One region of the Streptomyces sp. NPDC101166 genome, then DNA from elsewhere that is predicted to be linked to it. Evidence: riboswitches for the same ligand, from Rfam matches in the RefSeq annotation. Region 1 holds a riboswitch; the other holds the start of a gene.

Evidence for each region. Region 1 has a riboswitch for glycine ahead of gcvT (glycine cleavage system aminomethyltransferase GcvT). Riboswitches for the same ligand answer to the same signal wherever they lie in the genome.
Region 2: another riboswitch for glycine. It lies ahead of gcvP (aminomethyl-transferring glycine dehydrogenase); the one in region 1 lies ahead of gcvT (glycine cleavage system aminomethyltransferase GcvT).

Annotation. Positions count from the first base shown of each region.
Region 1 covers NZ_JBIWPF010000008.1:37,079-51,619, forward strand. The annotation lists gene ACIRS4_RS16135 (APC family permease) at 1-677, shown strand, start outside; gene ACIRS4_RS16140 (ThuA domain-containing protein) at 674-1,342, shown strand; gene ACIRS4_RS16145 (thiamine pyrophosphate-binding protein) at 1,380-3,167, shown strand; gene ACIRS4_RS16150 (L-serine ammonia-lyase) at 3,247-4,614, opposite strand; gene glyA (serine hydroxymethyltransferase) at 4,718-5,980, opposite strand; gene gcvH (glycine cleavage system protein GcvH) at 5,995-6,372, opposite strand; gene gcvT (glycine cleavage system aminomethyltransferase GcvT) at 6,497-7,615, opposite strand; glycine riboswitch at 7,782-7,893, opposite strand; gene ACIRS4_RS16170 (AAA family ATPase) at 8,071-8,757, shown strand; gene ACIRS4_RS16175 (enhanced serine sensitivity protein SseB) at 8,848-9,648, shown strand; gene ACIRS4_RS16180 (enhanced serine sensitivity protein SseB C-terminal domain-containing protein) at 10,064-10,867, shown strand; gene ACIRS4_RS16185 (ABC transporter permease) at 11,198-12,205, shown strand; gene ACIRS4_RS16190 (ABC transporter substrate-binding protein) at 12,274-14,070, shown strand; gene ACIRS4_RS16195 (ABC transporter permease) at 14,213-14,541, shown strand, end outside.
Region 2 covers NZ_JBIWPF010000034.1:32,123-46,663, reverse strand. The annotation lists gene ACIRS4_RS34775 (sugar phosphate nucleotidyltransferase) at 1-1,643, shown strand, start outside; gene ACIRS4_RS34770 (DUF881 domain-containing protein) at 1,752-2,654, shown strand; gene ACIRS4_RS34765 (small basic family protein) at 2,651-2,983, shown strand; gene ACIRS4_RS34760 (DUF881 domain-containing protein) at 2,989-4,038, shown strand; gene ACIRS4_RS34755 (FHA domain-containing protein) at 4,121-5,005, shown strand; gene ACIRS4_RS34750 (MerR family transcriptional regulator) at 5,051-5,788, shown strand; partial or broken gene ACIRS4_RS34745 (hypothetical protein) at 5,962-6,162, opposite strand; gene ACIRS4_RS34740 (bifunctional nuclease family protein) at 6,268-6,741, shown strand; gene ACIRS4_RS34735 (MerR family transcriptional regulator) at 6,988-7,671, shown strand; partial or broken gene ACIRS4_RS34730 (DNA polymerase IV) at 7,760-9,285, shown strand; gene ACIRS4_RS34725 (PRC-barrel domain-containing protein) at 9,207-9,578, opposite strand; glycine riboswitch at 9,692-9,788, shown strand; gene gcvP (aminomethyl-transferring glycine dehydrogenase) at 9,964-12,849, shown strand; gene ACIRS4_RS34715 (molybdopterin-binding protein) at 12,916-13,335, opposite strand; gene ACIRS4_RS34710 (ABC transporter ATP-binding protein) at 13,364-14,428, opposite strand; gene ACIRS4_RS34705 (ABC transporter permease) at 14,425-14,541, opposite strand, start outside.

The DNA.
Region 1 (14,541 bases):
ACACCAACCCGATCCCCTCGATCCTGCAGAACTCGCTCGGCATCGTGGGCACGAAGGCGGTGCTCACCGTCATCATCACGTCCTTCATCGCGGGTGTGATGAGCCAGCAGGCCGCCGCGAGCCGGATCGTGTTCTCCTTCGCCCGCGACGACATGTTCCCGGGATCCCGCGTCTTCTCGAAGATCTCCAAGCGGCACCGCGTCCCCATGAACGCGCTGCTGGCCGTGAACGTCGTCCCGCTGCTGATCTTCGTGTTCGTCTACTACTCGCCGGACTCCCTCACCAAGATCGTGTCCTTCCAGGTGCTGGCCGGATACGCGGCGTTCATGATGGTCGTGCTGGCCGCGCTGCGGATGCGTCTGAAGGGCTGGCGCCCCGCCGGGGCCTGGACCCTCGGCCGCTGGGGCTTCGTGGTCAACGTGGCCGCCCTGATCTACGGCGTGCTCGGAATGGTCCTTCTCGCCCTGCCCACCGGCGGCGCGGGAACCCCGCTCCTTGACCAGTGGATCGCACTCGTCGGCTTCCTCGTCGTCGCGGCCGTGGGCCTGGTGTACCTGCTGGTCATGAAGCCGGAGCGCAAGTCCACCGCCCCGGAGGGCGACGCGATGGAGGTCGCCGCGCGTCTGCGCGAGCGCGCCGCGGCCATGGCCCGAACGACCGGAGGGAGCGACACATGACCCGCGTGCTGTACCTGTACGGAGGCTGGCCGGGGCACAAGCCCTACCAGGTGGCCGAGGAATGGGCCCTCCCGATCTTCAAGAACCTCGGATTCGACGTCGACGAGACCAACGACATCTTCTCCCTCGACGCCGACCTCACCGGCTACGACCTCATCGCACTCAACTGGAACAACGCTCTGCTGTCCGAGGGCCTGACCGCCGCCCAGGAGTCGAACCTGCTGGGCGCGGTGGAGAACGGCACCGGGATCGCCGCCTGGCACGGCGCCGCCGCCGCGTTCCGCACAAGCCTGAAGTACCACTGGCTCATCGGCGGCAGCTTCCTCGAACACCCCGCCGGCGAAGGCGTGAAGTATCCCTACGAGGTCACCGTCACGGACGCCGGCCACCCGATCACCGCCGGAGTGAAGGACTTCCGGGTCGCGTCGGAGCAGTACTACATGTCCGTCGACCCCAACAACCACGTCCTGGCCGAGAGCACCTTCACCGGCGAACACCTGCCCTGGCTGGAAGGGAAGACGATCCCTCAGGCATGGACCCGGACCTGGGGACAGGGCCGCGTCTTCTACAGCGCGGTCGGACACGACCTCGACGACCTCCAGAACCCGGACGTCACCCGCCTGTGCACACAGGGTTTCGCCTGGGCCGCCCGCCAGAACGCCTGACCCCACCATCCGAACCGAGCTTGATCGGGAGCACACCATGCCTGTCCTCACCGGAGGCCAGATCGTCGCGCGGACCCTGCGCAACCACGGGGTCGACGTCGTCGCCGGCATCCCCGGCCACGGCATCTGGTCACTGACCGACGCCTTCCTCGACGACGAGTCCAGGATCCCCTTCATCCAGACCTTCCACGAGCAGAGCGCCGTCCACCTCGCCGACGGCTACTACCGTGTCACCGGCCGCCCGCAGGCCGCGGTGACCTCCATCGGCGCCGGCGCGAGCAACACCGTCATCGGTATGGGCACCGCGTTCACGGACTCCACCAGCGTCCTGGTCATCACCGGCGGCCCGCCCACCCACATGCGCGGCCACGGACTGCTCCAGGAACTGGACCGCTACACGGCCAACGACTTCCCCAAGGTGGCCGAGGCCGTCAGCAAACGGCACTGGGTCGTCACCCGTGTCGAGGAGCTCCCCTTCGTCCTGCACCGCTGTTTCAACTCCATGCTGACCGGCCGCCCGGGCCCGGTGCACCTCGAGATCCCCATGGACGTGCAGGCCGAGGCGGCGAACGTGGAGCTCCACGACTTGGAGCGGCGCATCCCCGTCGGCCGCCAGCACCCCGACCCCGAGGCCGTGGACCGCGCCGTCGACGTGTTGCGCGCGGCCACCCGGCCGGTCATCGTGGTCGGCGGCGGGGCGATCACGTCCGAGGCGTCCGACGAGGTCCTCGCTCTCGCCGAACGCTGGCAGATCCCTGTCGTCACCACGTGGAACGGCAAGAGCGCCTTCCCCGAGGACCACGAGCTGTTCGCCGGCAGCGTCGGCCAGACCGGCACGATGACCGGCAACGCGATCGCGAGCTCCGCCGACGTCGTCATCTCCGTCGGCTGTCGCTTCACCGACTGGTCCGCCTCCAGCTACGCCAAGGGCGTCAGCTTCTCCATCCCGCCCGCCAAGCTCATCCACATCGACATCGACCCGCACGAGATCGGCAAGAACTACCCCGCCGAAGTGGGCATCGTCGCCGACGCGCAGCGCGCCGTGGCGGCCATCGTCGACTCCCTCCCCGCCAAGGGCGTCGACCGCTCCGAGTACCTCGCCGAACTCGCCCGGCTCAAGCAGGACTGGGAGGAGAAGCTTGCCGGCCGCCGCGACAGCGACCGCTTCCCGTTCACCTCACAGCGCCCGCTCGGCGCCCTGCGCTCGGTGCTCCCGCGCGACGCGATCATCGTCGCCGGCTCGGGCAACACGCAGGGCGCGGTCAAGCAGACGTTCCCCGTCTACTCACCGCGCACCCACCTCACCTCGGGCGGCTTCTCCTCCATGGGCTGGGCCGTCCCGGCCGCCATCGGCGCCAAGCTCGCCCGGCCCGACAGTCCCGTGGTCTGCGTCCTCGGCGACGGCGACTTCCTCATGAGCGCCCAGGAGATCGCCATGAGCGTCACCGCCGACGCACCGGTGATCTTCGTCATCCAGAACAACGCGGGCTACATGTCGATCCGCGGCGGCCAGCGCAAGCAGACCTCGCGGCACATCGGCGTCGAGTTCTCCCACCCGGACGGCTCGCCGTACAGCCCCGACTTCGCGGCCATGGGCCGGGCCTTCGGACTCGAGTCGTGGAAGGTCTCCGACGCCGAGTCCCTGGAGCCGACCCTGCGCAAGGCCGTCCAGTCGGGAGCCCCCGCCCTGGTCGAGGTCCCCACGGACCGCGACGCCGCGGGCCCCTGGGTGCCCGGCTGGTGGGACTTCCCGGTGCCGGCGTACATCACGGACGAGCGCCAGGACGAGTACCACCGCACCCGCGCCACCGAACAGCACCTCTGAGAGGGCCCCGCGCCCGGTGACGACGACCGCCCGTGCAGCCGAGACCGGCCGCACGGGCGGAGTCCGTCCCCGCGGGGCCTCAGCACTCGATGATGTTCACCGCCAGCCCGCCCCGGGCCGTCTCCTTGTACTTGACGGACATGTCCGCGCCGGTGTCCTTCATCGTCTTGATGACCTTGTCCAGGGACACCTTGTGCGAGCCGTCGCCGCGCAGCGCCATGCGGGCGGCGGTGACCGCCTTCACCGCGGCCATGCCGTTGCGCTCGATGCAGGGGATCTGGACCAGGCCACCCACGGGGTCGCAGGTCAGGCCCAGGTTGTGCTCCATGCCGATCTCGGCCGCGTTCTCCACCTGCTCGGGCGAGCCGCCCATGACCTCCGCCAGCGCGCCCGCCGCCATCGAGCAGGCCGAGCCGACCTCGCCCTGGCAGCCGACCTCCGCGCCGGAGATGGAGGCGTTCTCCTTGAAGAGCATGCCGATCGCGCCCGCCGCGAGGAGGAAGCGGACCACGCCGTCCTCGTCCGCGCCGGGGACGAAGTTCATGTAGTAGTGCAGGACGGCGGGGATGATGCCGGCCGCGCCGTTGGTGGGGGCGGTGACCACGCGGCCGCCGGCCGCGTTCTCCTCGTTGACCGCCATCGCGTAGAGCGTGATCCACTCCATGGAGTGGGCCAACGAGTCACCCTCCGCCCGGAGTTGACGGGCCGTCATGGCGGCGCGACGACGCACGCGCAGGCCGCCGGGCAGGATGCCCTCGCGGGACATGCCGCGCGCCACGCAGGCCTGCATCACCCGCCAGATCTCCAGCAGCCCCTCGCGGATCTCCTCCTCGGTCCGCCAGGCCCGCTCGTTCTCCAGCATCAGCGAGGAGATCGACAGACCCGTCTCCCGCGCCAGCCGCAGCAACTCGTCGCCCGTGCGGAAGGGGTACTTCAGGACCGTGTCGTCGAGCACGATGCGGTCGGCGCCGACCGCGTCCTCGTCGACCACGAAACCGCCGCCGACCGAGTAGTACGTCTTGGTCAGGAGCTCCTTGCCCTGCTCGTCGTAGGCCCACAGCGTCATGCCGTTGGCGTGGTACGGGAGCGTCTCGCGGCGGTGCAGGACCATGTCGTCGTCGTAGGCGAACGGGATCTCGTGCTCGCCCAGAAGCCGGATGCGGCCGGCCGACCTGATCGCCTCCACGCGCTCGTCCGCCGTCTCCACGTCCACCGTGCGCGGCGAGTCGCCCTCCAGGCCGAGCAGCACGGCCTTGGGGGTGCCGTGGCCGTGGCCGGTGGCGCCCAGGGAGCCGTACAGCTCGCTGCGGACGGAGGCGACCGAGGACAGCAGGCCCTCGTTGCGCAGCCGGCGCGCGAACATGCTCGCCGCCCGCATCGGGCCGACCGTGTGGGAGCTGGACGGGCCGATGCCGATCGAGAACAGGTCGAAGACCGAGATGGCCACGGGAACTCCTCCATACAGGGTGGTGCAGAAGTCTTCCGCCGGCGCCCCGCCCACCCGTTCACGAGTGCGCGGGGCGTCCGCCGGAAAACGGCTAACTACGGAACTACTTCCCCAGACCGGGGTACAGCGGGTGCTTCTCGGCCAGGGCGACGACTCGCGCGCGCAGCGCCTCGGCGTCGTAGGCGGGCTTCAGCGTCTGCGCGATCACGTCCGCGACCTCGGCGAAGTCCTCGGCGGTGAAGCCGCGGGTGGCCAGGGCCGGCGTGCCGATCCGCAGCCCCGAGGTGACCATCGGAGGCCGCGGATCGTTCGGGACGGCGTTGCGGTTGACCGTGATGCCGACCTCGTGGAGACGGTCCTCGGCCTGCTGGCCGTCCAGCTCGGACTCCCGCAGGTCCACCAGGATCAGGTGCACGTCCGTGCCGCCCGACAGGACGTTGACCCCGGCCGCGCGGGCGTCCTCGGCCGTCAGACGCTCGGCGAGGATACGGGCGCCGTCCACCGTACGCCGCTGGCGCTCCTTGAACTCCTCGCTCGCCGCCACCTTGAAGGAGACCGCCTTCGCCGCGATCACGTGCTCCAGCGGACCGCCCTGGAAGCCCGGGAAGACGGACGAGTTCAGCTTCTTGGCGAACTCCTTCCTGGCGAGGATGATCCCGCCGCGGGGGCCGCCCAGCGTCTTGTGGGTGGTGGAGGTGACGACGTCCGCGTGCTCGACCGGGTTCGGGTGCAGCCCCGCGGCCACCAGGCCCGCGAAGTGCGCCATGTCCACCCACAGGTAGGCCTCGACCTCGTCGGCGATCCGGCGGAACTCCGCGAAGTCCAGCTGCCGCGGGTACGCCGACCAGCCCGCGATGATCACCTTCGGGCGGTGCTCCTTGGCCAGCCGCTCCACCTCGGCCATGTCGACCAGCCCGGCGGCGTCCACGTGGTAGGCGACCACGTCGAACTGCTTGCCGGAGAAGTTCAGCCGCATCCCGTGGGTGAGGTGGCCGCCGTGCGCCAGGTCCAGGCCCAGAATGGTGTCGCCGGGCTGGGCCAGCGCGAACAGGGCGGCCTGGTTGGCGGAGGCGCCCGAGTGCGGCTGGACGTTGGCGTACTCGGCGCCGAACAGGTCCTTGATCCGGTCGATCGCGATCTGCTCGGCCACGTCGACGTGCTCACAGCCGCCGTAGTAGCGGCGCCCCGGGTAGCCCTCGGCGTACTTGTTGGTCAGGACCGAGCCCTGCGCCTCCATGACCGCGAGCGGAGCGAAGTTCTCCGAGGCGATCATCTCCAGCGTGGACTGCTGGCGGCGCAGCTCGGCGTCGACCGCCGCGGCGACCTCCGGGTCGAGCTCGTGCAGGGGCGTGTTCAGGACAGACATGCGTCTACGACTCCTCAGCCGGCGGTGTAGGCGGTGTACTCGTCGGCGGAGAGCAGCTCCTCCTGCTCGCCCGTGACCCGTACCTTGAAGAGCCACCCGCCCTCGAAGGGGGCGGAGTTCACCAGCGACGGGTCGTCGACGACGTCCTGGTTGACGGCGACGATCTCCCCGTCCACCGGCGAGTACAGCTCGCTGACCGACTTGGTCGACTCCAGCTCGCCGCAGGTCTCGCCCGCGGTGACCGTCTCGCCGGCCTCGGGGAGCTGGACGAAGACCACGTCGCCGAGCGCGTTGGCCGCGTGCTCCGTGATGCCGACCGTCGAGACGCCGTCCTCGGCGCCCGACAGCCACTCGTGCTCCTTGCTGTAACGCAGCTGCTGCGGGTTGCTCATGGCCTGAATTCTCCTGTACGCGGGGGAGTGCTGATGGCTGGGTGACTGGGGAAACCGCTGGTGGGCGGCTAAATGTGCGCGGGGTCACGCCGGTGGACGCGACCTCGCGCGACGCGCCGGGCGACTACTTGCGGCGCTTGTAGAACGGCAGGGCCACGACCTCGTACGGTTCGTGGCTGCCCCGGATGTCCACGCCCACGCCCTCGGCGCCCGGCGCTGCGTGCGCGGCGTCGACGTACGCCATCGCGATCGGCTTGCCCAGGGTGGGGGAGGGGGCGCCGGAGGTGACCTCGCCGACCACCTCGCCGCCCGCGACCACGGCGTACCCGGCGCGCGGGACGCGGCGGCCCTCGGCGACCAGGCCGACCAGGACGCGCGGGGCGTTCGCCTCGGCCCGCCCGGCGGCCCGCAGCAGCGCCTCGCGCCCGACGAAGTCGCCCTCCTTGCCGAACTTCACCACCCGGCCGAGCCCGGCGTCGAAGGGGGTCAGCGACAGCGACAGCTCGTGCCCGTACAGCGGCATGCCCGCCTCCAGGCGCAGGGTGTCCCGGCAGGACAGCCCGCACGGGATCAGGCCGACGCCCTCGCCCGCCTTGGTCAGCGCCTGCCACAGCTCGACCGCGTGCTCCGGCTTCACGAACAGCTCGAAGCCGTCCTCGCCGGTGTAGCCGGTGCGCGCGATCAGCGCGGGAACGCCGGCGACCGTGCCGGGCAGGCCGGCGTAGTACTTCAGGCCGTCGAGGTCGGCGTCGGTGAGGGAGGCGAGGATGCCGGGGGACTCCGGGCCCTGGACGGCGAGCAGCGCGTAGGCGTCCCGGTCGTCGCGGACCTCGGCGTCGAAGCCGGCGGACCGCTCCACCAGGGCGTCCAGCACCGGCTGGGCGTTGGAGGCGTTGGCGACGACCATGTACTCGGTCTCGGCCAGCCGGTACACGATGAGGTCGTCGAGGATGCCGCCGTCCGCCACGCAGATCATGGTGTAGCGGGCGCGGCCCACGCCGACGGAGGCGATGTCGCCGACCAGCGCGAAGTTCAGCAGAGCGGCCGCGGCCGGGCCGGTCACCGTGATCTCGCCCATGTGCGAGAGGTCGAAGAGCCCGGCCCGGGTGCGCACGGCGTTGTGCTCGTCGCGCTCGGAGCCGTAGCGCAGGGGCATGTCCCAGCCGGCGAAGTCGGTCATGGTCGCGCCCAGCGAGCGGTGCAGGGCGTCGAGGGCGGTATGGCGAAGCGGGGTGCTGCTCATCGGGCGTTCGTCTCCCAAGGCAAGACTGGCGAGGTCGTTCCTCCCCATCTGTCATCGGAACCTGAGAGGTTCGCCATGAAGGCCATCCGTACGACGGGGTGACCATGGCTTGCACCTTGGGTGGAGCCGCCCCCTGTCGAGGGGCCGGCCCGCTTTTCAGATGTGCCTCGCCCGCGCGGTACGGGGCCTGAGAGATTCAAGGGAGGGACTTGCTCCTTCGGCGTCCCGGGCGGGCGCTCTGGGCGAGCGCCGCCGGGGAACTCTCCCGCGCGGATTCAAACGGCCGGTATGCAGTTGGCGCGGCCATCATTGCACGGCTCGCCCCGGTCAGGGCAGGCCGCATCTGTAACCGGCTTGTGGCGGTACGTGCACGAAATCGGAAGGCGCCGCGCATTACCTTCTCTTTACGCTCGATGGGGAGAAGACTTGTCGGACCCCAGGGGAGGACGACCACGGTGAACAGGACCACGGCGTACGTGACCACCTCGGCCTACGCGACCACCTCGGCGATCGCCGTGCCGGCGCAGCCCGCGGCGACCGCCGGAGCAGCCTGCGGCTCCCGGACCGCTCCCGTCGTCCGCGACCTGCGCGCCCGCGCCGGCCACAGCCCGCACGGCCTGCTGTTCGGGCCCCGCGACCTGGTCGTGGTCACCGGCCTGCCCGGCAGCGGGAAGTCCACCCTGATGCGGCGCGCGGTCAAGGGCCACCGCGTCGACTCGCAGGACACCCGGGACCGCTGGGACGCGCGGACGCCGCGCGCGCTGCCGTACGCGCTCTACCGTCCCCTCGTCCGCCTCGCCCACTACGTGGGGCTGCGGCGCGCGCTGCGCGAGGGCAAGGGGGTGGTCGTGCACGACTGCGGTACGCAGGCGTGGGTGCGCGACTGGCTGGCCCGTGAGGCCCGCCGCCGCGGGGGCACGCTGCACCTGCTGCTGCTCGACGTCACCGTGGACACCGCGCTCGAAGGGCAGCGGGCACGGGGGCGCGGGGTGTCCCGCTACGCCTTCCTGCGCCACCGGCGGGCCGCGTCCCGTCTGCTGCGCGCGGTGGAGAAGGGCCGGCTGCCCGGAGGCTGCGGCTCGGCCGTACTCCTGGACCGCGACGCGGCGGACACGCTGCGCCGCATCGACTTCACCGGCTGAGCCCGCCGGAGGGGCGCGGGCGGGGGCGGGGTGGCGGCACCCGTTAGCCTTTTCTGGCACCAGTGGTTCTCGGCAGGCGGCGGTAGGCAGATGGAATTCCCCCCGGCGGACTTCCCGGCGGACTTCTCCGCGGGTTTCCCGGCACAGGCGCACCCCCCTTCGCATGGCGGATGGCCCGGCAACGAACTGGAGGAGGCGCTGTCCGCCTCCCTCGGCGTGCCCGGCGCCGGCGCGCGGATCGTGGAGGTGCTCAGCCGCAGCTTCGTGTGGATCCCGCTGCCCAGCGGAGGCGGTCCGCACAGCGGCCCCCTGGACCTGCCCACGCTGGAGCTCGACGGTCAGGCCTACGTGCCCGTCTTCAGCTCCGAGGAACAGTTCCGCCAGGTCGCCGGCTCGCACATGTCGTACACGATCGCCCCGGCTGTGGAGTTCGCGCGCGGGCTGCCGCCGCAGGTGGGCATCGCGGTCAACCCGGAGGGCGTGGTCGGCGTCCCGCTGCCGCCCGGCGCCGTCGCCGAGCTGTGCCGCGCCGGCCGCACCCCGCTGGACGGCCCCGCCGCCGGTGGCCGGGTCCGGCTGTTCGAGCCCGACTGGCAGGACGACCCGATCGACTTCCTGTCCGCCGCGTCGGCCGAGTTCGAGGCGATCGGCGTCGTCGTCACGGCCCGCCGCTGCCTCGCGGCCATCGAGACGGCCGACCCGGTGATGTTCGTCGGCGTCGAACTCTCCCCATGGGAAGGCGACCTGAGGGCCCTCCCCCTGGAAGCCCTCGGCCGAGCCCTGACCGCCACCCCGACCCACTGGCCGGTCAACCTGGTCCTCCTGGACGTCACGGACGACCCGGTGGCCAGATGGCTGAAGGAGAACGTCCGCCCGTTCTACACCCGCTGACCCGCACCGGGGAACCGGGCGACGACCCGCCACTCCTCGCACCTGCAGGGGCGGGGGACCCCGGGGCTCCTGACTCCCAGGGCGACCGGCCCAACTCCAGGGGCGCGGGGAACTGCGCGCCCAGCCCCCCCACACCTCGCACCTGCAGGGGCGGGGGACCCCGGGTCCCTGGCCCCCAGGGCGACCGGCCCAACTCCAGGGGCGCGGGGAACTGCGCGCCCAGCCCCCCCACAGCCCGCACCCGCCGACGGCGAGCCCCCGCCCCGCCGACGGCGAGCCCCCCGCCGACGGCAGGCACCCGCCCCGCAAGGTGCGCCCGGCCGAACAACCGACACCCGATGGGCACCCGTTGTCGGCGAAGCCACCTAAGCTAGTCTCCACGAATCGAGGCCAACCAATCGAAGGGGCGGTACAGGTGAGCGCCAGCGGCATCGCGACCGGGCAGGTCGAGCACATGCTGCGCCAGGTGACGCCCGGGCGCTACGACGCCTACGAGGCGCTCCTGCGCGCCCTCGCCACCCCGACCACCGGCCAGGTGTGGATGCTGCTGTGGCAGGGCCAGGCAGGCTCCCCGGACGCCCAGTACGGCACGATGGACGTCGACGGCCACGGCTACGCCCCCTGCGTCACCTCCGCCCAGGAACTCTCGGCCAGCGGCTGGAACAGATCGTACGAAGTGGTCGACGGCCTCGACGTGGCCCGCACGCTGTACCCGGACCACCACGGCCTCTGGCTGAACCCGCACGCCCCCGGCGGCGGCGTCGGCATCCCCTGGCTCGACCTGCGCCGCATCGCGACCGGCCTGGACCGCCAGCCGGCCGGCCCGCTGCGGCTGTCCGAACCGGGCGTGGAGGTCCCGCAGTTCTACGCCCTCCTCGCGCAGAACGCCCACCGCACACCGGCGTTGCGCGCACTGCGCCGTGCCTGGGTCCAGCCGGCCCTGGGCGCGCCGTACCTCGTCATCGGGCTGGACGTGTACGACACGTCCCCGCCGGCCGTGGACGCGGTGCGGGCGATGATGCAGCAGTCGATCGGCGCGGTCCCGGAGGGGCTGCCGGTGTCGACGGTCGCCATGACCGACGACCACGACCCGGTGGTGATGTGGATGCGCGTCCACGCCCGCCCGTTCTACGACCGCGAGGCCCACGCCCCGGCCCCCGCCGCCCCCTCGCAGGCGCCCGTGGCGGGCTACGGCTATCCGCCCGCCGGCCGTTTCTGACCTTGCCCGCCCGCCCCTCACCCAGCGTGTTCCCGCCGGGGAGGGCACCGATCGTCTTCGCGCGTAGATAGCGGCAGTTGGGGCGCATCAATGCGCATATGTCCGCATTCGCCCCCGTCCGGCAGTCATTACCCACCGTCCGGATAACGGAATCCATCTGACCGCATCACGTTTACGCATCCTTTTCCTGCCAAGTCTGGCAACAGATCGCCAAAGCGTTGAAGACTCCCGCTCCAGGGGTGCTTCGCCCCTGCACACGAACGGACTGATCACGCCGCTACAGCGGCAAGTGCGGGCCGGCTACCGCCGGTTGAGAGGGGTCCCTGCCAGATGACGGCACCATTGCACGAGCCGACCGCGGAAGCGGCCCCGAGCCCGGTCGAGGAAGCGGCGGCCGCCGCTTCCGGCACGAAGGCCGTACAGGGTCGTTCCCTCGGCCGGATCGCCTGGGAGCGCCTGAAGCGGGACAAGCTCGCCCTCACGGGCGGCATCGTCGTGCTCTTCCTCGTGGTGATCGCGCTGCTCGCCCCGGTCATCACCGGCGCGCTCGGGCAGGACCCGAACGAGTATCACGAGAACCTCATCGACCCGCTGTTCGGCACCCCCACGGGCTCGCTCGGCGGCGTGAGCGGTGAGCACCTGCTCGGCGTGGAGCCCGTCAACGGCCGCGACATCTTCGCCCGCATCCTCTACGGCGCCCGCATCTCCCTGCTGGTCGGCTTCCTGTCGGCCGTCGTGGCCGTGATCCTCGGAACGGTCCTGGGCATCCTCGCCGGCTTCTTCGGCGGCTGGGTCGACTCCCTGGTCAGCCGTGTGATGGACGGTCTGCTCGCCTTCCCCCAGCTGCTGTTCATCATCGCGCTGGTCTCCGTCATGCCGAGCAACCTGCTGGGCCTGACCGGCTCCAATGTGCGCGTCTTCGTGATGATCCTCGTCATCGGGTTCTTCGGCTGGCCCTACATCGGGCGAGTGGTGCGCGGCCAGACGCTGTCCATGCGTGAGCGCGAGTACGTCGAGGCCGCCCGCTCGCTGGGCGCCGGACGGCTGTACATCCTCTTCAAGGAGCTGCTGCCCAACCTCGTGGCCCCGATCATCGTCTACACCACGATGATGATCCCCACGAACATCCTCACCGAGGCCGCGCTCAGCTTCCTCGGCGTGGGCGTCAAGCCGCCCACCGCCTCCTGGGGTCAGATGCTCTCCAGCGCGATCGACTACTACGAGTCCGACCCCATGTACATGGTGGTCCCGGGTGTGGCGATCTTCATCACCGTGCTCGCCTTCAACCTCTTCGGCGACGGCGTCAGGGACGCGCTCGACCCGAAGGCATCCCGCTGAACCGCCGCACCACTGACTGTCCCGTGGTCTCACACGGGGGCTCTCATCTATCCGGAGGATCCGAGATCGTGACTACCGAACGCACCTCAGGGCGGCGGAAGCAGGCGTTTGCCGCTGCCGCCGCGGTCGCCGCGCTGCTGACCACGGCGGCGTGCGGAGGCGGAGACAACGACGGCGGCGGCTCGAAGAACGGCGCCGCCGGCTTCGACGCCGCGAACAACAAGGTCGCCCAGGCCTCGCTCGCCAAGAAGGGCGGCACCCTGAAGTTCGGCGCCGCCCAGGACGCCGACTCGTGGGACACCACGCGCGGTTACTACGGCATGATGTGGAACTTCGCCCGGTACTACAGCCGTCAGCTCGTCACGAACAAGACCGAGCCGGGCAAGGCGGGCGCCGAGCTCACCCCGGACCTCGCCACGGGTCTCGCCAAGGTGACGGACGACGGCAAGACCTACACGTACACCCTGCGTGACGGCGTGACGTGGGAGGACGGCAAGCCGATCACCTCCAAGGACATCAAGTACGGCATCGAGCGCGTGTGGGCGCAGGACGTGCTGTCCGGCGGCCCGACGTACCTGAAGGACGTGCTGGACCCCACCGGCGCCTACAAGGGTCCGTACAAGGACACCTCGGCCGACAAGCTCGGTCTGAAGGCCATCGAGACCCCGGACGACAAGACCATCGTCTTCAAGCTGCCGAAGGCCAACTCGGACTTCGAGGAGATGCTCGGCCTGATCTCCGCGTCCCCGGTCCGCCAGGACAAGGACACCAAGGCCCAGTACCAGCTGAAGCCGTTCTCCTCCGGCCCCTACAAGTTCCAGTCGTACCAGCCCGGCAAGTCGCTGAACCTGGTCCGCAACGACCAGTGGAAGCAGGCCTCGGACCCGATCCGCAAGGCCTACCCGGACAAGATCACCGTCCAGTTCTTCTCCGACGCCAACCAGCTGGACCAGCGTCTGCTCAACGGTGACCTGGACCTGGACCTCAACCAGACCGGCATGTCGCCGCAGGGCCGCACCACCGCCCTGAAGCAGCACAAGGCCAACCTGGACAACCCGGTCTCCGGCTACGTCCGTTACGCGGTCTTCCCGCAGAGCGTCGCGCCGTTCGACAACATCGAGTGCCGCAAGGCCGTCATCTACGGCGCCGACCACGTCTCGCTCCAGACCGCGCGCGGCGGCCCCGTCGCGGGTGGCGACATCGGCACCAACATGCTGCCGCCGTCGGTCCCGGGCGCCGAGGGCCAGAAGTACGACCCGTACGAGATCGCCGGCGCCAACAAGAGCGGCAACGAGGCCAAGGCCAAGGAGGCCCTGAAGGCCTGCGGCAAGCCCGGCGGCTTCACGACCACCATCGCGGTCCGCAACAACAAGCCGGTCGAGGTGGCCACCGCCCAGTCGCTCCAGGCGTCGCTGAAGAAGGTCGGCATCAACGCCGAGATCGACCAGTACGACGGCTCGCAGACTTCCGGCATCATCGGCAGCCCCGAGAACGTGAAGAAGAAGAAGTACGGCATCATCATCATGGGCTGGGGCCCGGACTTCCCGTCCGTGCAGGGCTTCGGTCTGCCGCTGTGGAACAGCAAGTTCATCCAGCAGAGCGGTAACAACAACTACGCGCTCATCAAGGACAAGGCCATCGACGGTCTGTTCGACCAGTACGTGAACACGCTGGACGACGCCGGCAAGGAGAAGATCTCCACGGAGATCAACCACAAGGTGATGGAGGGCGCGTACTACCTGCCCTTCGTCTTCGAGAAGTTCATCAACTGGCGCTCGGACAACCTGGCGAACGTCTACACGACCGACGGCTACAGCGGTCAGTACGACTTCGTCAACCTCGGCCTGAAGAACCCGCAGAAGTAAACCCGGCGCACCCGCCACACGGCACGAAAGGCAGGTGAAGGCCGGCGCAGCGTGACCGCGGGCCATCGGAAGTCCCCCACCGCCCACAAGGCATGGGAGGTACCCCCACCGGTGGCCCGCCGTCCGCGGCGGGCCGAGAGCTGTGCTCGCTTACCTCATCAGGCGGCTGTTCGCCGCCGCAGTGATGCTGGTGGTCATCATCATGGTGGTCTTCGGCATCTTCTTCCTCGTCCCCAAGTGGGCGGGTGTCGACATCGCGCTGAGCTTCGTGGGCAAGCAGGCCGACCCTGCCGCCATCGCGGGCGTGCGCGAGAAGCTGGCTCTGGACGAACCGATCTACTTCCAGGTCTGGGAGTTCTTCAAGGGCATCTTCGCCGGCCGCACCTACACCGGCGGCGGGGACACCATCCAGTGCGCCGCGCCGTGCTTCGGCTACTCCTTCCGCAGCGAGCAGGCCGTCTGGCCGGTGCT
Region 2 (14,541 bases), on a different contig from region 1:
ACTCCGTCGTCGGCTCCAACGTCGTCGTCAAGAGCGGCGCCTTCCTGCACAAGGCCGTCGTGCACGACAACGTGTACATCGGGCAGCACAGCAATCTGCGCGGCTGTGTCGTCGGAAAGAACACCGACATCATGCGGGCCGCCCGCATCGAGGACGGCGCGGTCATCGGCGACGAATGCCTGATCGGTGAAGAATCGATCGTTCAGGGCAACGTGCGGGTCTATCCGTTCAAGACCATCGAAGCCGGCGCGTTCGTCAACACCTCCGTGATCTGGGAGTCCCGCGGCCAGGCGCACCTCTTCGGCGCCCGCGGCGTCTCCGGCATCCTGAACGTCGAGATCACGCCCGAGCTGGCGGTGCGCCTCGCCGGCGCCTACGCGACCACCCTGAAGAAGGGCTCGACCGTCACCACGGCCCGCGACCATTCCCGTGGCGCGCGGGCACTGAAGCGGGCGGTGATCTCCGCGCTCCAGGCCAGCGCCATCGACGTACGGGACCTGGAGAACGTGCCGCTGCCGGTGGCGCGGCAGCAGACCGCGCGGGGCAGCGCCGGCGGCATCATGATCCGGACATCGCCCGGAGTGCCGGACTCCGTGGACATCATGTTCTTCGACGGGCGGGGCGCCGACCTGTCGCAGGGCAGCCAGCGCAAGCTGGACCGGGTGTTCGCGCGGCAGGAGTACCGGCGGGCGTTCCCCGGCGAGATCGGCGACCTGCACTTCCCTGCGAGCGTCTTCGACTCGTACACCGGGTCGCTGCTGCGCAACGTGGACATCACCGGGATCGCCGAGTCCGGGCTGAAGGTCGTCGTGGACGCCTCCAACGGCAGCGCCGGGCTCGTCCTGCCGAGTCTGCTCGGCAAGCTCGGGGTGGACTCGCTGACCATCAACCCGGGCCTGAACGAGTCCAGGCCGACGGAGTCCGCCGACCAGCGGCGGTCCGGGCTGGTGCGCCTCGGGGAGATCGTGGCGTCCTCGCGTGCCGCGTTCGGCGTGCGGTTCGACCCGGTGGGCGAACGGCTCTCGCTCGTCGACGAGAAGGGCCGGATCATCGAGGACGACCGGGCGCTGCTCGTCCTGCTCGACCTGGTGGCCGCCGAGCGGCGCAGCGGGCGGGTCGCCCTGCCGGTGACCACGACGCGGATCGCCGAGCAGGTGGCGGCCTACCACGGCACGCAGGTCGAATGGACGACGACCTCGCCCGACGACCTGACCCGGGTCGGGCGCGACGACTCGACCATCTTCGGCGGTGACGGCCGGGGCGGCTTCATCGTCCCCGAGTTCAGCAGCGTCTTCGACGGCACTGCGGCCTTCGTGCGGCTGATCGGGCTCGTGGCCCGGACGCAGCTCACGCTGAGCCAGATCGACGCGCGGATTCCGCGGGCGCACGTCCTGAAGCGGGATCTGGCGACCCCGTGGGCCGTCAAGGGGCTCGTGATGCGGCGCGTCGTCGAGGCGGCCGGAGACCGCTTCGTGGACACCACCGACGGCGTCCGCGTGGTCGAGGCGGACGGCCGCTGGGTGATGGTCCTGCCGGACCCGGCCGAGGCGGTCACCCATCTGTGGGCGGAAGGGCCGGACGACGCCTCCGCGCAGGCCCTGCTGGACGAGTGGTCGGCGGTCGTGGACAGCGCCGGGCGCTGAGCCGCGCACCCACGGGTACGTGCCGGACGGGCCTCCGCGAGGGGGCCCGTCCGGCACGCCGGTGGGGCCATTCGGAGGTATCGGTGGCGACGTGCGACGATGTGCGGCATGCCGCAGCAGCCCCCCGTTCGGAGCACACCCGCGCTCGGGTCGCGCCCGGACGCGTCCATGTCGCTGCTCACCAACGTCATGGACCACAGCCTCGACGAAGGCTATGCCGAGGCCGCCACTCGTAAGCGGGCCGACGGCTCGGGCGGGATGCCCAGAACGGTGCGGGCGAAGCTCGGTCTCGCCGCCGGGCTGGTGCTCGCCGCCCTCGTGGTGACGGTGGGCGGGGTGCAGGCGCGCGTCGCCGCCCCCGCCGTCGCCAAGGAGCGCGAGGAACTGATCGACCGCATCGATCACGAGACCGAGGCGGCCGACAAGCTGGAAGGCGACGTCGACGAGCTGCGCGACGACGTGAGCGCGCGGCAGCGGGAGGCGCTCCGCGACAGCGGCGGCGGCCAGGCGGTGCTGGCGGGGATGCTCGCGGGTGCCGTCGGGGTGCACGGGCCCGGCGTGAAGCTGGTCGTGGACGACGCCGAGGAGGCGTCCCCGGGAGGCGGGGGGAACCCGCGCGAGACGACGGGGTTCTCCGACACCGGCCGGGTACGCGACCGTGACATGCAGCGGGTCGTCAACGGGCTGTGGGCGTCGGGCGCGGAGGCCGTCTCGATCAACGGGCAGCGGCTGACGGCGCTGTCGGCCATCAGGGCGGCGGGCGACGCGATACTGGTCGACAACCGTCCGCTGGTGCCCCCGTACACCGTCCTCGCGGTGGGTGACGGGAAGAACCTCAGCACCGCTTTCCAGGACAGCTCCGACGGGTTGTATCTGAGCGCCCTCCAGGAGAACTTCGGCATCCGGACCGCCATCTCGGTGGAGAGCGACGTCAAGCTGCCCGCAGCGCCGAGTGTGATCGTACGCACAGCACAGCCAAGCACCGAGAAGAGTGAGAAGGGCACATCGTGATCGCCGTACTGGGCCTCGTCGTGGGAGTCGTGGCCGGCCTCTTGGTCCAGCCCGAGATTCCGGCGGCCGTCGTGCCTTATCTGCCGATCGCCGTCGTGGCGGCGCTGGACGCCGTGTTCGGTGGTCTGCGGGCCATGCTGGACGGGATCTTCGACGACAAGGTGTTCGTCGTGTCGTTCCTGTCGAACGTGGTCGTGGCCGCGCTGATCGTCTTCCTGGGCGACGAGTTGGGCGTCGGGTCGCAGCTGTCCACGGGCGTCGTGGTCGTGCTGGGCATCCGCATCTTCTCCAACGCCGCGGCCATCCGCCGGCACGTCTTCAGGGCGTGAGGCCGATGAGCGACCAGGACAGGACTTCGCGACCGGACGAGACGTCGCACCGCGACGAGGCACTCCGCCAGGAGGCCGCGCCCCGCAGCGAGACCCCCCGTCAGGGGCAGGGGACGCACCGTGACCAGGCCCCGCGGCAGGACGAGACGCCCACGACCCAGCTGTTGCGCAAGGAGTTGCCCGCCGAGGTCCCGGCGCAGGAGACGCGCCCCGGGACCGCCGAGGCGGCGCCCGCTGCGGCCGGCCCCGCTGCCGCAGCCGAAGCGAAGTCTCCGACGCCGTCTGCGGAGGAGCCTCCCGGATGGGCCCCCGGCGAGGACCCCGAGCCGTCGCTGACCGGGCGGCAGCGGCTGGTGCAGGGGCTGTGGCCGCCGCGTGTCACCCGGGCCCAACTCATCGTCGCGCTGCTGCTGTTCGGTCTCGGCTTCGGTCTGGCCGTGCAGGTCGCCTCCAACAGCGAGAGCGGAAACGCCCTGCGCGGTGCGCGCCAGGAGGACCTCGTGCGCATCCTCGATGAACTGGATGACCGCAGTCAGCGTCTAGAGGACGAGAAGCAGGGTCTCGAGAAGCAGCGTCAGGAGCTGGAGAACAGTTCGGACCAGGCCGAGGAGGCCCGTCGGCAGACGGTCGAGAAGGAGAAGCAACTCGGCATCCTGGCGGGCACGGTGGCCGCCGAGGGGCCCGGCATCACTGTGACCATCGATGACAAGAAGGGGACGGTCGAGGCGGACATGCTGCTCGACGCGATCCAGGAGCTGCGCGCGGCGGGGGCGGAGGCGATCCAGGTGAACGACGTGCGGGTGGTCGCCGGCACGTACCTCACCGATTCCGACAACTCCGTGAGCGTCGACGGGAACAAGATCAACGCGCCCTATCGTTTCAAGGTCATCGGCAAGCCGCAGGACCTCGAACCGGCGCTCAACATCCCTGGAGGCGTCGTGCAGACCCTGGAGAAGGAGCAGGCCACCGTGACCGTCGAGCGATCCACCAAGATCGTCGTGGACGCCTTGCGAGCGGCGAAGCAGCCTGACTACGCTCGGTCGTCCTCGCAGTGAACCGGCGGTGCATGGCGGTCGTCGGGCAGGGGCATGAGGTTGCGGGGGGTCGGCGCACCGATCGGGTGGTGCGTGGTGGAAACTGTCTGGTGGCTACGGACGTTGTGAAGATGTCCGGGTCGGCCGGTGTATTCAGTCAGGGTTCGTCCTGCCCCACGGGCGGGTCTGTTTCGGTCAAGGGGAATCGCCCGTGAAGTTGTTTGCGAAGTTGTTCGGCAAGAGCGCGCGAGAAGGCAGCGACAACGCGACCGCGCGCCATCGTGCGCAGCCGGACGCGGAAGGCCAGCGGCCGCTGTTCCGGGACCAGGTGGGTGGTTCGGGCGGTGACATTCCCGGTGGTCAGGGCGCGGCGTCTGTTGACCCCGCCCAGTCCGGCGGCATAGGTTTCGGGCAACCGTCAACCTCAACTACGGGTGGAGGGTTTTCCCCTATGTCGGCCCTGGTGTGTACGAGGTGCGGTAACCGCAACGCGGAGAACAGTCGCTTCTGCTCCAACTGTGGCGCGCCGCTCAGGCCGGGCGTGACGCCGGAGCGGGCGTCGGAGACGACGTCCACGATCTCCATCTCGGGTCTGGAGGCGTACGACGCCGAGGTCACCGGGCAGACGCAGTTGCCGGCGCTCTCGCCCGAGGCTCAGGCCGCGGTCGACGCGCTGCCGTTGGGTTCGGCGCTGCTGGTCGTGCGCCGCGGTCCCAACTCGGGCAGCCGCTTCCTGCTGGACGGCGATCTGACCACGGCGGGGCGTCACCCGCAGAGCGACATCTTCCTGGACGACGTGACCGTCTCGCGTCGCCATGTGGAGTTCCGGCGCGGCCAGGACGGTTCGTTCACGGTGGCCGACGTCGGCAGCCTGAACGGAACGTACGTCAACCGCGAGCGGATCGACGAGGTTCCCCTGTCGAACGGCGACGAGGTGCAGATCGGCAAGTACCGGCTGGTCTTCTACGCGAGCCAGCGAGGCTACTGACCCTCCCCCGGGAGCGTCCCGGGGGCACCCCCCAAGGGAAGGTCCATGCTTCGAACACCGAGGGGCGGTGCCGGGCACGGCGCCGCCGCCGCGGACGGTGGTCTGATGAGCATCGGCACGGTGCTGAACGTGCTGCGCGACGAGTTCCCCGAGGTGACGATCTCCAAGATCCGTTTCCTGGAGGCCGAAGGGCTCGTCGAGCCGCAGCGGACCCCGTCCGGGTACCGCAAGTTCAGCGCCGGGGACGTCGAGCGCCTCGGCCATGTGCTGCGGATGCAGCGAGACCACTATCTGCCGCTCAAGGTGATCCGCGAGCATCTGGACGCCATGGAGCGCGGCGAGGCCGCACCGCTTCCCACGGTGGGCCGGCAGCGGGACGGCGAGACCGTCCCGGAGGCGTCCGACGCTCCCACCGTCGCCCGTATCGGCCGGGCCGAGCTGCTGGCCGCCGCCGGGATCGACGAGCGTGATCTCGACGAGTGGGAGTCGTACGGGCTGGTGGTGCCGCTCGCCGACGGGGTCTACGACGCCGAGGCGGCCACCGTCGCCGCACTGGTGGCCGAACTGGGCCGGTTCGGCATCGAGCCCCGGCATCTGCGGGTGATGAAGGCGGCCGCGGATCGTGAGGCGGGGCTGGTGGACCAGGTGGTCGCCCCGCTCAAGCTGCACCGCAATCCGCAGACGAGGGCGCATGCGCAGGCCCGTACGAAGGAGCTGGCGGACCTCACGGTCCGGCTGCACTCGGCGCTGGTGCAGACCGCGCTCGGAGTGCGGCTGCCCTGAGGGGGCTTGGCGGCTGTCCGGCGGATCATGCCGCCGACGCGGGGTCTGGCACGCCCACCTGCGGCGTTGTCGTCACTCGCCGACTCCCCCACGCTCGGCTTCGCTCGCGCGGGAGGTACCCCCGTCGCGTCGCCTCCCTCCTCCGCCTTGCAGTCGGACGCACCAGACCCCGCTCAGCTGGGCCGACCGGTCCCGCTGCTTTCTTGCGACTTGATCCGCCAAAGAGCCGCGTCCTTCAGCTCGGCGGCGAGGATCGCCCCCATCGGTCCGGCGCCGAGAGCACCGCTGACGAGGAACCCGCCCACCATCGAGACCGGCATGACGACCCCGCCGAGCCACACCATGGTGTCCACGGGGACGGTGTAGGGCCCGAGAGCCCCTGGCGCAGGCCCGCCCGGGTGCTGCGCGCGGCGGCCGGATCGGTCAACCGTTCCCGGCCCGACTACCCAAACGTCCCGGGCACGGCCTAGGGTTGCTGTGTGAACGAGCTCGATGTCGTAGGTGTCCGGGTCGAGATGCCCTCCAACCAACCGATCGTGCTGCTGCGTGAAGTGGGAGGCGACCGTTACCTCCCGATCTGGATCGGGCCGGGGGAGGCGACGGCCATCGCCTTCGCCCAGCAGGGCATGGCTCCGGCGCGGCCGCTGACCCACGATCTGTTCAAGGACGTGCTGGAGGCTGTCGGCCAGGAGCTCACGGAAGTGCGCATCACGGATCTGCGTGAGGGCGTCTTCTACGCCGAGCTGGTCTTCGCCAGCGGGGTCGAGGTGAGCGCCCGCCCCTCCGACGCCATAGCGCTGGCCCTGCGCACCGGGACGCCGATCTTCGGCAGCGACACGGTGCTGGACGACGCGGGCATCGCGATCCCGGACGAGCAGGAGGACGAGGTGGAGAAGTTCCGCGAGTTCCTCGACCAGATCTCCCCGGAGGACTTCGGCACCAGCAATCAGTAGGCCTCGCGGGGCGCTGCCGGCACTTCCGAGGGGGCGTTGCGGCAGGGCCGGTTCCCGGCAATTGCCGGGGGCGAGTGAGAGCGTCCTACGGCTCCTTCTCAGCGCATTCGGCTAGCCTTTCCCCGCGACGGGGTGCGGGAAACCACTCTTAGGGTGATTATCACCCGGCGTGGCGAGTGTGGCGATCGTTGACGCACCCCCGGTGACTGCCTACCGTCGAGAGGCAGGTCAAGGACGGAGGTCGGCGTGAGAAGCAGCGGCGACGGTACGGCTGGGGGTGCCCCCGGATTCGGTGTCGGGGGTGGCGGTCCGTACCCGCCCCCAGGCTCTCGGCTGCGTGCGAGCGGGGGGCATCCCGGTCACGGCAGTGCGGCCCCGCAGGCTTCGCAGCGGCCGGCGGCCGTGCCGAGCGGCGGAGGGGCGGCGTCCATGGCGTCCGAACAGATCGGCTACCGGGGTCCGACGGCCTGCGCGGCCGCGGGCATCACCTACCGGCAATTGGACTACTGGGCCCGCACGGGGCTCGTCGAGCCGAGCGTGCGGCCCGCCCACGGGTCGGGCACCCAGCGTCTGTACAGCTTCCGGGACGTCGTCGTCCTGAAGATCGTCAAGCGGTTCCTGGACACGGGGGTGTCGCTGCAGAACATCCGCACCGCCGTCCAGCACCTGCGTGAGCGCGGGTTCCGTGATCTGGAGCGGCTGACGCTGATGAGCGACGGGGCCACGGTCTACGAGTGCACGTCCCCCGACGAGGTCCACGCGCTGCTTCAGGGCGGCCAGGGAGTCTTCGGCATCGCGGTGGGCGTGGTCTGGCGGGACGTCGAGAGCGCGCTGTCGCAGCTGCACGGGGAACGCCTCGACACCGGGGAGACGCTCGTGGGGCACAACCCGGCCGACGAGCTGGCGCGGCGGCGCAACCGGGCGGTCTGACCTTCCGGGGAGCCTTTCCGGCGGCCTCTCGGCCGTCGGAGACCGCGGTGTGACGCCGTTGTCAGTGGTGTGGTGCAGCATCGGAGATGTGAGAAACGCGCCCACCATCCTGCACCTCGACATGGATGCCTTCTTCGCGCAGGCGGAGCAGGCGTCCAAGCCGAGCCTGCGCGGGAAGGCCGTGATCGTGGGGGGCCTCGGGCCGCGCGGGGTGGTGGCCACCGCCTCGTACGAGGCGCGGGTGTTCGGGGTGCACTCGGCGATGCCCATGGGGCAGGCGCGCCGGCTGGCTCCGAACGCCGCCTACCTGGTGCCGCGGTTCATGTTCTACCGCGCCATCAGCGACCAGGTGATGGCGCTGCTGCGGGCCCTGTCCCCGCTGGTGGAGCCGCTCAGCCTGGACGAGGCGTTCGTCGACCTGGAGGCCGGGGGAGCGGCCTGGGACGGTGTGTCGGCGCAGGCGGCCGGGGTCCGGCTGCGCGCGGACATCCGTGCCGTCACGGGGCTCACGGGGTCGGTGGGGCTGGCCGCCTCCAAGATGCTCGCGAAGATCGCCTCGGAGCGGGCCAAGCCGGACGGGCTGGTGCTGATCGAGCCGGGGACCGAGCGGGCGCTGCTCGGCCCGATGTCGGTGCGGACGCTGCCGGGCGTGGGGCCTGCGACCGGCGACCATCTCAGACGGGCGGGGATCACCACGGTCGACGAGCTCGCCGAGGCCGGCGAGGACGAACTCGTACGGCTGCTGGGCAAGGCGCACGGACACGCGCTGTACGGCATGGCGCTGGCGCGGGACGAGCGGCCGGTGGTGGCCGAGCGGGAGACCAAGTCGGTGTCCGTGGAGGACACCTACGACGTGGACATCCACGACCGGCTGCGGGTGGGGCTGGAGGTCGGGCGGCTGGCGGACCGGTGCGTGCGCAGGCTGCGCGAGGCCGGGCTGTCGGGACGGACGATCGTTTTGAAGGTACGGCGCTACGACTTCTCCACGCTCACCCGGTCCGAGACCCTGCGCGGGCCCACCGACGACCCCGCCGTGGTGCGGGAGGCGGCGGCGCGGCTGCTGGAATCCGTGGACACCACGGGAGGGGTGCGGCTGCTCGGCGTGGGAGTCAGCGGCCTGGCGGACTACACGCAGGAGGACCTGTTCGCACAGGCCGCGGGGGAGCGGATGTCGGCGGCGCCCGAGGAGGAGCCGGCGCGTGAGTCAGCCGAGCGGGAGGAGACGCCCGCGGAACACCGGTGGCGTCCGGGGCTCGACATACGCCACGCCGAGCTGGGGCACGGCTGGGTGCAGGGCAGCGGCCTCGGCCGGGTCACCGTGCGTTTCGAGACGCCCTGGTCGGATGTGGGCCGGGTGCGGACGTTCCGGGTCGACGACCCCGCCCTGGAGCCGGCGGACCCGCTGCCCCTGGTGCCCGGCGCGCCCCCGGGGACGCCCGGCGCCGGACCGCCGCCCGAGACGGAGGCAGCCCCGCGTGCGGCTGCGCCCGGGCCCGGGCCCCGCACGGCCCCGACCCGGTGACCTGCGGCGCGGCTCAGGTGTCGTCCGAGCCGGCGAGTCTGCCGAAGTCGTGGTCGGGCAGCGGGGGAGGGGCGGCCACGTCGAGGCCGTAGTGGTGGTAGAGCTGGAGCTCCTGCTCGGGGGAGAGGTGGCGGCCCACGCCGAAGTCGGGGGCCTCCTTGATCAGGGTCCGCTCGAAGGGGATGCGCAGCGCGCCCTCCACCAGTTCGCTGGGCTCCAGCGGGACGAAGGCGTCACGGGAGAAGAGGCCGGTGCGTATGGCGGCCCATTCCGGCACGCCGGTCGCGTCGTCGAGGTAGACCTCGTCCACCGTGCCGATCTTGGCGCCGTTGCGGTCGAACGCCTTGCGGCCGATCAGGTTGCGCGGATCGATGTCGGTCTGCACGGGCCCTCCACGTGGTCGCACCTCATCCGTAAGCACTACAAAAGAGCACAACCGGACGGGCGGCCACTCGAAAGGAGGGGCGTTGACCCCGCTGGTAGTCTGGCAACGGCTGCTGACCCCGTGCGGGAGAGTCCTCCGAGACGCCATCGGAGGCGCCGAAGGAGCAAATCCTCCCCGGAATCTCTCAGGCCCACGTACCGCACGGACGAGGTCACTCTGGAAAGCAGAGCGGTGGCGCGAGTTGCCGCTCTCACCGACGGTGAAAACCGGACGCCCACGGGCGGCCGGTGAAACTCTCAGGTTGAGATGACAGAGGGGGAGGCCGTCCGGGTACCCGCGCCAGTGGTGCCCCTCGAAGGTCGCGTCAGACCAGGAGGCCTCCGCAATGACCGCCCATCGCATTCCGCTCTCCGACCTCGAACAGGGAATCCCCTTCGAGCAGCGCCACATCGGCCCTGACCAGGAGGCGCGGGCCAAGATGCTCGCGCAGGTCGGATACGGCTCGCTGGACGAGCTGACCGCCGCCTCCGTCCCGGATGTGATCAAGAACGCCGACGCGCTGGACCTGCCCGGCGCGCGCACCGAGGCCGAGGTGCTGGCCGAGCTGCGGTCGCTCGCCGACCGCAACGAGGTCCTCGCCCCCATGATCGGCCTCGGGTACTACGGCACGTTCACGCCGCCCGTCATCCTGCGCAACGTCATGGAGAACCCGGCCTGGTACACGGCCTACACGCCCTATCAGCCGGAGATCTCGCAGGGCCGGCTGGAGGCCCTGCTGAACTTCCAGACCATGGTCGCCGACCTGACCGGGCTGCCCACCTCGGGCGCCTCGCTGCTCGACGAGGGGACGGCCGCCGCCGAGGCGATGGCGCTGGCCCGCCGCATGGGCAAGAACAAGAAGGGTCTCTTCCTGATCGACGCGGACGTGCTGCCGCAGACGATCGCCGTGATCGAGACCCGCGCCGAGCCGACCGGCGTCGAGGTGGTCGTCGCAGACCTCGCCGACGGCATCCCCGCCGAGATCGCCGGCCGTGAGATCAACGGCGTGCTGCTCCAGTACCCAGGCGCCTCCGGCGTCGTACGGGACATCAAGCCCGTCATCGACCAGGCCCACGAGCTGGGCGCGCTCGTCGTCGTCGCTGCCGACCTGCTCGCTCTGACGCTGCTGACCTCGCCCGGGGAGCTGGGCGCGGACATCGCCGTCGGCACGACGCAGCGGTTCGGTGTGCCGATGGGCTTCGGCGGGCCGCACGCCGGCTACATGGCCGTCCAGGAGAAGTTCGCGCGGAGCCTGCCCGGGCGGCTCGTGGGCGTCTCCGTCGACGTGGACGGCGACAAGGCCTACCGGCTGGCGCTGCAGACGCGCGAGCAGCACATCCGGCGGGAGAAGGCGACCAGCAACATCTGCACGGCTCAGGTGCTGCTCGCCGTCATGGCCGGGATGTACGCGGTGTACCACGGCCCCGAGGGGCTGCGGGCGATCGCCCGGCGCACGCACCGGTACGCGACGATCCTGGCCGCGGGGCTCACGGCCGGCGGGGCCGAGGTCGTGCACGGCTCCTACTTCGACACGCTGACCGTCCGTGTGCCGGGCCGGGCCGCCGACGTCGTCGCCGCCGCGCGGGGCAACGGCGTCAACCTGCGCCTCGTCGACGCCGACCACGTGTCGATCGCCTGCGACGAGACCACCGGGCGGGCCCAGATCACCGCCGTGTGGGCCGCGTTCGGGACCGAGGGCGACATCGCGGCGCTGGACGCGGTCACCGAGGACACCCTGCCCACGGGGCTGCTGCGTGCCGACGAGGTCCTCACCCACCCCGTCTTCCACCAGCACCGCTCCGAGACCGCGATGCTGCGCTACCTGCGCCGGCTGTCCGACCGGGACTACGCGCTGGACCGGGGCATGATCCCGCTGGGTTCGTGCACCATGAAGCTCAACGCCACCACCGAGATGGAGCCGGTCACCTGGCCCGAGTTCGGGCAACTGCACCCCTTCGCGCCCGCCGATCAGGCGCAGGGATACCTCACCCTCATCCGGGAACTGGAGGAGCGGCTCGCCGAGGTCACCGGCTACGACAAGGTCTCCCTCCAGCCCAACGCGGGCTCGCAGGGCGAGCTGGCCGGGCTGCTCGCCGTGCGCGGCTACCACCGGGCCAACGGGGACGAGCAGCGCACGGTGTGCCTGATCCCCTCGTCCGCGCACGGGACGAACGCCGCCAGTGCCGTGATGGCCGGCATGAAGGTCGTCGTCGTCGCCACCGCCGGCGACGGCGAGATCGACGTCGAGGACCTGCGGGCGAAGATCGACAAGCACCGTGACGAGCTCGCCGTGCTGATGATCACCTACCCGTCGACGCACGGTGTGTTCGAAGAGCACGTCGCCGACATCTGCGCCCAGGTGCACGACGCCGGCGGCCAGGTGTACGTGGACGGCGCCAACCTCAACGCGCTCGTGGGGCTGGCCAAGCCGGGGCACTTCGGCGGTGACGTCTCCCACCTGAACCTGCACAAGACGTTCTGCATCCCGCACGGCGGCGGCGGTCCCGGCGTCGGCCCGGTGGCCGTGCGCTCGCACCTCGCCCCGTACCTGCCGAACCACCCGCTGCAGCCCGCCGCGGGGCCCGAGACGGGCGTCGGACCGATCTCGGCCGCGCCCTGGGGCTCCGCCGGCATCCTGCCGATCTCGTGGGCCTATGTGCGGCTCATGGGCGGGGAGGGGCTGAAGCGGGCCACCCAGGTGGCGGTGCTCAGCGCCAACTACATCGCCAAGCGGCTCGAACCGCACTACCCCGTGCTGTACACCGGCCCCGGCGGGCTCGTCGCGCACGAGTGCATCATCGATCTGCGGCCGCTGACCAAGGCGACCGGGGTGAGCGTCGACGACGTGGCCAAGCGGCTCATCGACTACGGCTTCCACGCGCCGACGATGTCGTTCCCGGTGGCCGGGACGCTGATGATCGAGCCCACCGAGTCCGAGGACATCATCGAGCTGGACCGGTTCTGCGAGGCGATGATCGCCATCCGTGCGGAGATCGAGAAGGTCGCCTCGGGCGCGTGGCCGGCCGACGACAACCCGCTGCGCAACGCACCGCACACCGCCGCCGCGCTCGGCGGGCAGTGGGAGCACGCGTACTCGCGGGAGGAGGCCGTCTTCCCGGCCGGGGTGTCGGCCGCCGACAAGTACTGGCCGCCGGTGCGCCGGATCGACCAGGCCTTCGGCGACCGGAACCTGGTGTGCTCCTGCCCGCCGCTGGACGCCTACGAGGACTGACGCCGGGCGGCCCGCGCCGGTGCGCCGAGGGCTCCCGTCCCCTGTGGGCGGGAGCCCTCGGGCGTCTCATCCCGTCGCCAGGGACACCTCGGTCGCCTTGATGAGGGCGACGGCGTGGGAGCCGACGGTGAGACCGAGGTCCTCGACGGCCTCCCGGGTGATGACGGCGACCAGTTCGCCGTCCTCGACGGCGAGCCCGACCGAGGCCATCGCGCTGCCGACGGCGATGCCGGTGACCGTGCCGGGGATCTGATTGCGGATCGACAGCCCCTCGACCGGGCCGGTGGCCACCGCGACCTCCGTCGACTTCACCAGGGCGCGGACGGCGGAGCCGGGCGCCAGATCGAGGCCGTTCACGGCCTCCCTGGTGATCGCCGCGGTGACGGACCGGCCGCTGGTGAGGCGGATGCCGACGGTGGCCATCACGTCGCCGGGGGCGACGGCGGTGACCGTGCCGGGGAGCTGGTTGCGGATGCTCAGGGTCATGGGCATCCACCGTAGGGCCCGGTCGGCGCTATGCCGGGTATGCGTGCGTCTGTGCCGCTTTGAGCGTCGCCCAGACCGTGGCGCCGGGGTGCAGGTCCAGCTCGGCGGCCGCGACCGTGGTGAGGTCGGCGGCCAGCGGGAGTTCGCCGCCGAGGTCGGCGCGGATCTGGTCGCCGTGGGTCTCCAGACCGGCCACCTCGCAGCGCCACATGTTGCGGGCGCTGGAGCCGGCGGGGCGGTCGCGGTGGAGGGTGACCGCGCTCGGCGGGAAGGCGACGAAGACCGGGCCGGAGAGCTCCTCCGCCGTGGTCAGCGCGGGCCCCGCGTCCAGATGGACCGTGTGCCCGTCGGCCCGGCCCCGGTAGAGGTTGAGGCCGACCAGCTGCGCGATGTACTCCGTGCGGGGATGACGGGCGATGTCGGACGGGGCGCCCTCCTGGACGACGCGGCCGTGCTCGACGACGACCAGACGGTCCGCGAGGACCATGGCGTCCAGCGGGTCATGGGTGACCAGGACGGCGACGGCCTCGAACGCCGCCAGATGGCGGCGCAGCCCGGCGCGCACCTCGAGCCGGGTGCGGGCGTCCAGCGCGGCGAGCGGCTCGTCGAGCAGCAGCAGCCGGGGGTGGGTGGCGAGGGCGCGGGCCAGGGCGACGCGCTGGGCCTGGCCGCCGGACAGTCGGCGGGGCTTGGCGCCGGCGTGTTCGGTGAGACCCATGCGCTCCAGCCATCCGGCGGCCTGTGCGCGGGCCTGCGCCTTGGTGGCGCCTTGGCAGCGCGGGCCGAACGCCACGTTGTCCAGTGCGCTCAGGTGCGGGAAGAGCAGGTAGTCCTGGAAGACCACGCCGACGGGACGGGACTCCGGCGCGGTGCGCTCCAGCGCCTCGCCGTCCAGGCGCAGATGGCCCTCGGCCAGCGGGACGAGCCCGGCCAGGGCGCGCAGGGCCGTCGTCTTGCCGGCGCCGTTGGGGCCGAGCAGGGCCACGACGTCGCCGGGCGCGGCCCGGAGCGTCACGTCGAGGCGGAAGGAGCCGCGGTCGACGACGAGGCGGGAGTCCAGGCCCGCGGTGAGGGGTGCGCCGGCCGCGGTCATGGCGCGGTCATCCAGCGGTCGCGCAGGCCCGCCAGGACGGCCACGGACACGACCAGGAGCACCAGGCTGAGGGCGATGGCGGCCTCCGGGTCGCTCTGCAGGGCGAGGTAGAC